DNA from 2 places in the Kineosporia sp. NBRC 101677 genome. Region 2 is predicted to be linked to the other one. Evidence: riboswitches for the same ligand, from Rfam matches in the RefSeq annotation. Region 2 holds a riboswitch; the other holds the start of a gene.
What was found. A riboswitch is a leader RNA that binds a small molecule or an ion and turns the genes downstream of it on or off. The one in region 2 is predicted to bind S-adenosylmethionine.
Positions count from the first base shown of each region.

Region 1 (2,378 bases), on a different contig from region 2:
GACGGCCCTGGGCTACCCGGCCTACGACGAGTACCGGGCCGACGTCCGGAGCGCGCCGCTCGACGAGGCCGACCTGCTCGCCCCGGCCCTGCTGGCCGCCCCGCCCGCACCGAGCGACTACTACTGGCTGCGGCAGCGTCTGCCGGTGCTCAACCAGGCCCTGGAGTCGATCGCCCCGAACGCCCGGATCGCCGACGGCTCCACCCCCGCAGGCCTGATCGAACCGCTCTTCGCCGTGCTCGACGAGGCCGGCGGGGCCGAGGTCGGCCCAGCCACCCTGAGCCGGATCCTGCACCGTAAGCGCCCCTGGTTCATCCCTTTGTGGGACCGGCAGATCGGCTCCTGCTACCTCGCCGACGACGCGCCCACCACCGGCCCGGCCGGCGGTTCGGCCGTACGCCTGGCCGTCGCCGTGCAGCAGGATCTGGCCGCCGCCCCGGAGGTCTGGGCCGGGTTGGCCGGCATCGCCGACCGGCCACCGATCAGCCCGCTGCGAGCGCTGGCCGTGGTGGTGGCGCACCTGGGCGGAGCCGCCGGCGGCGTGCCGGAACCGCGCGACCGCAGCGGCGCCCAGGTCTGACATCCCCCTCGCGCACCGTCGCGCCTCGTCTGCTCTGCGTGACTTGCACCACAGAACCGATTGCGGACGTCGGTAGGCCTGTGTGGACGTCGGCCCACCACAGCGGGTTTCGGGGTCCGCTCGAACGATGTCTCGCAGGGCGAGACCCCAGCGATCACCTCTTGAGCGTTTCCGGGACGTGACTTAACGTGGACGCAGGTCATGAGCGCCAGCGACAAGCCCCGGCTCGCTGGCCGGCAACCCTCCTCCGCGGTGGGGTGCTCCGGGTGAAGACCTGGCGGCGGCCAAACGGTCCGCCGCAAGCGCGGACCCGTGCATTCGGGTCCCTGAACCAAGGAGCCCGGCATGTCCGCATCCTTCCGTAACACCCGCTACCGCCAGGCCCACCAGGGTGTCGCCACCCCGGCCGGCGGTATCGCCACCTTCTCCTCGCCCGAGGTCGCCCGACCCGGCGCCCCGACGGCAACGTTGACACCGGCCCGTCTGCCGATCGGCCCGCTGCTGCCGGTGGTCGGCGGCAACCTGGCCGCCCCGCTGGCCGGGGGCCGCACCGCCCGCGCGGTCAACCTCGACTACGCGGCGAGCGCCCCGGCGCTGCAGGCGGTGGCCGACCATGTGGCCGAGGTCCTGCCCTACTACGCCAGCGTGCACCGCGGGGCCGGCTACGCCTCCCAGGTCAGCACTGCGCTGTACGAGAGCGCCCGGCAGACCGTGGGTGCGTTCGTCGGCGCCCGCCCCGGCGACCTGACGATCTTCACCCGCAACACCACCGACGCCCTGAACCTGCTGGCCCACGCGGTCCCGGCCGACGGCGAGGTGATCGTGCTGGACGCCGAGCACCACGCCAACCTGCTGCCCTGGACCAGCCGCCCGCATCGGCTGATCCCGACCGCCGGCACGATCGCCGACACGGTCGCCGCGCTGGAGGCCGCCCTCGCCGAGCGCCCGGCCGCGCTGGTCACGGTGACCGGCTGTAGCAACGTCACCGGTGAGATCCTGCCGATCGCCGAGATCGCCCGGATCGCCCACGCCCACGGCGCCCGGATCGCCGTCGACGGCGCCCAGCTGGTGCCGCACCGCAAGGTCGACATCGCCGCGCTCGACGTGGACTACCTGGCCTTCTCCGGCCACAAGATCTACGCGCCGTTCGGCTCGGGCGTGCTGATCGGGCGCTCCGACTGGCTCGACGCGGCGCCGCCGCACCAGGCCGGCGGCGGGGCCGTGCGCTCGGTGAACGCCGAGGGCCAGGCCGACTGGACCACCGGCGTGGCCCGGCACGAGGGCGGCACCCCGAACGTGGTCGGCGCCGCGGCCCTGGCCGCCGCCTGCCGGGCGATCGCCGAACTGCCGGAGGACGCGATCGAGGAGCACGAGGCCGCGCTGTCGGCCCGGCTGCTCGAGGGCCTGACCCAGATCCCCGGTGTGCGGGTGCTGCGGGCCTGGTCCGACAGCACCGACCGGGTCGGCGTGGTCGGCTTCACGATCGAGGGCCACGAGGCCGCCCGGGTCGCGGTGTACCTGTCCGCCGAGCACGGGGTGGGGGTGCGCGACGGCAAGTTCTGCGCTCACCCGCTGCTCAACCGGCTCGGGGTCACCGGCGGCGCGCTGCGGGCCAGCCTGGGCCTGGGCTCGCGCAGCGAGGACGTGGAGCGCCTGGTGCACGCCGTGCGCACGCTGGTCACCGACGGCGAGAAGCTGGACTACGAGCTGATCGACGGCGCCTGGGCCCCGGTGAACGACGACCGCCCGGCCCCGAGCTGGTCCACCTGGGGTGCCACCAACCCGGTGGACAAGGGCT
Region 1 is NZ_BSTA01000014.1:100,558-102,935, reverse strand. It holds gene QSK18_RS31350 (DUF6308 family protein) at 1-580, shown strand, start outside; SAM riboswitch class IV at 778-891, shown strand; gene QSK18_RS31345 (aminotransferase class V-fold PLP-dependent enzyme) at 926-2,378, shown strand, end outside.
Region 1: it holds a riboswitch for S-adenosylmethionine, as region 2 does, so the genes downstream of both, QSK18_RS31345 (aminotransferase class V-fold PLP-dependent enzyme) here and QSK18_RS22475 (bifunctional o-acetylhomoserine/o-acetylserine sulfhydrylase) in region 2, are expected to answer to the same signal.

Region 2 (2,378 bases):
GGTTCCGGCGGGGTCTGGTTGCGGGTGGTGGCGATCGTGGCGGCGCACGATGCGCTGGCGGTGCCCGCCCCACCGGTGGCCCGGGCCCTGCCGCACCGCATGCTCGAGGCCGGGGTCTGGCTCTACGACCTGATCGGGGTCACCCCCACCGCCTACCGCTCGCTGGCCTGTCCCGACGAGAACTGCTGTCCGGCCGGGGGAAGGCCGCTGTCCGAGGTGGAGTCCAGCCGGGTCGCGATGGCCCACGTGCTGCGCGGCGACCGGCTGGCCGACAGCGAGAGCGACGTGATCGGCGACGTGGGCGATCCGGTCTCCCCGCCGGACGAGCAGCCGGATCCCTCGGCTGTGCAGGAGGAGCCGTCGACGCCGGCCGCGCTCGGCGAACGCGACCGGCGCCGCTGGTGGCGCACCTGGAACGCGCTGCTCAGCCGGGTGCCGGGCTGGGAGACCGAGCAGCTGGGCCTCGCCGAACTGGCCGACTCGCACCTGCGCGACGCCGTTTTCGTCCGGCTCGCCGCTGCCCCGGGCCCCGCCCGCGGTCGCCTCCTGCACCAGCTGCTGGCCGGGCAGGTCCCGGCCGACCTGTCCGAACACTGGGGCTCGCTGTTCTCCGGCCCGCCCAACCGCGAGCTGTTCGCCCGCGGCGAGGAGATCCTGGCCGCACTGGCCCGGCGGGGCACGGTCACCGAGCGGGGGCCGATCCTGGCCGTGCTCGCACTGCTGGCCTGGTTCCGGGGCAACGGGGTGCGCACCCGGCTGCTGATGGAACGGCTGCGGGCCGAGAACCCGGAGCTGCCCGGCGAGTTGCCGCGCCTGGCCGGTCTGGTCGAGACGCTCTGCGCCACCGGCGTCGCCCCACCGTGGGTCGAGATGTCCGAGGGCACCCAAGGGCGGGCCGGGTGATGCGCGCGACCGGCCGGCCCGGGAGAGTCCAGATTCTGAGACGACCTGGGCCAACCCGCAACTGCTCGATTACTGTTCCTTCAGGTCATGAGTACCAGCGACAAGCCCCGGCTTGCTGGTCGGCAACCCTCGTTCCGCGGTGGGGTGCCCCGGGTGATGACCAGGCCGTCGCAGTGCGACAGCAAGCGCGGTCGACACCAGTCGACCCGTCTCGACACCGGCGGGCCCCACGGCCTGCCAGGGCACGGGTCCCCTGTGCCCCTGAGCCTGGAGGAGTGCAGATGAGCGCCGACTGGTCGTTCGAGACCCGGCAGATCCACGCGGGGCAGTCGCCCGATCCCACCACGGGTGCCCGCGCGCTGCCGATCTACCAGACCACCTCGTACGTGTTCGACAGCACCGAGCACGCTGCGAACCTGTTCGGGCTCAAGGAGTTCGGGAACATCTACACCCGGCTCAACAACCCCACCACCGACGTGGTGGAGCAGCGCCTGGCCAGCCTCGAGGGCGGGGTCGGGGCGCTGCTGGTGGCCTCCGGTCAGTCGGCCGAGACGCTGGCGCTGCTCAACGTGGCCGAGGCCGGTGACCACATCGTGGCCAGCCCCAGCCTCTACGGCGGCACCTACAACCTGTTCCACTACACCTTCCCCAAGCTCGGCATCCAGGTCGGCTTCGTCGAGGACCCGGACGACCTGGACTCCTGGCGGGCCGCGGTCCGGCCGAACACCAAGGCGTTCTTCGCCGAGACGATCTCCAACCCCAAGCAGGACGTGCTCGACATCGAGGGGGTGGCCGGGGTCGCCCACGCGGCCGGGGTGCCCCTGGTGGTCGACAACACCGTGGCCACGCCCTACCTGATCCGTCCGCTGGAGTGGGGCGCCGACGTGGTGGTGCACTCGGCCACCAAGTACATCGGCGGCCACGGCGGGGCGATCGCCGGGGTGATCGTCGACGGCGGCCGGTTCGACTACACCGCCGAGCCGGAGCGTTTCCCCGGTTTCAACCAGCCCGACCCGAGCTACCACGGCCTGGTCTACGGCCGTGACCTCGGCGTCGGCAGCGCACTGGGGGCCAACCTGTCGTTCATCCTGAAGGCCCGGGTGCAGCTGCTGCGCGACCTGGGCCCGGCCGCCTCGCCGTTCAACGCCTGGGTGATCGCCCAGGGGCTGGAGACGCTGAGCCTGCGGATCGAGCGGCACGTGCAGAACGCCCAGGAGGTCGCCACCTGGCTCCAGGCCCGCGACGAGGTGGAGTCGGTGGCCTACGCCGGCCTGCCCACCAGCCGCTGGTACGAGCTGGGCCGCAAGTACGCCCCGAAGGGCACCGGCGCCATCGTGGCCTTCGAGATCAAGGGTGGGGTGGAGGCCGGGCGCCGGTTCGTCGACGCCCTCGAGCTGCACAGCCTGGTCGCCAACATCGGCGACGTGCGCAGCCTGGTGATCCACCCCGCCAGCACCACGCACAGCCAGCTCACC
Region 2 is NZ_BSTA01000007.1:379,608-381,985, reverse strand. It holds gene QSK18_RS22480 (DUF4192 family protein) at 1-903, shown strand, start outside; SAM riboswitch class IV at 987-1,097, shown strand; gene QSK18_RS22475 (bifunctional o-acetylhomoserine/o-acetylserine sulfhydrylase) at 1,185-2,378, shown strand, end outside.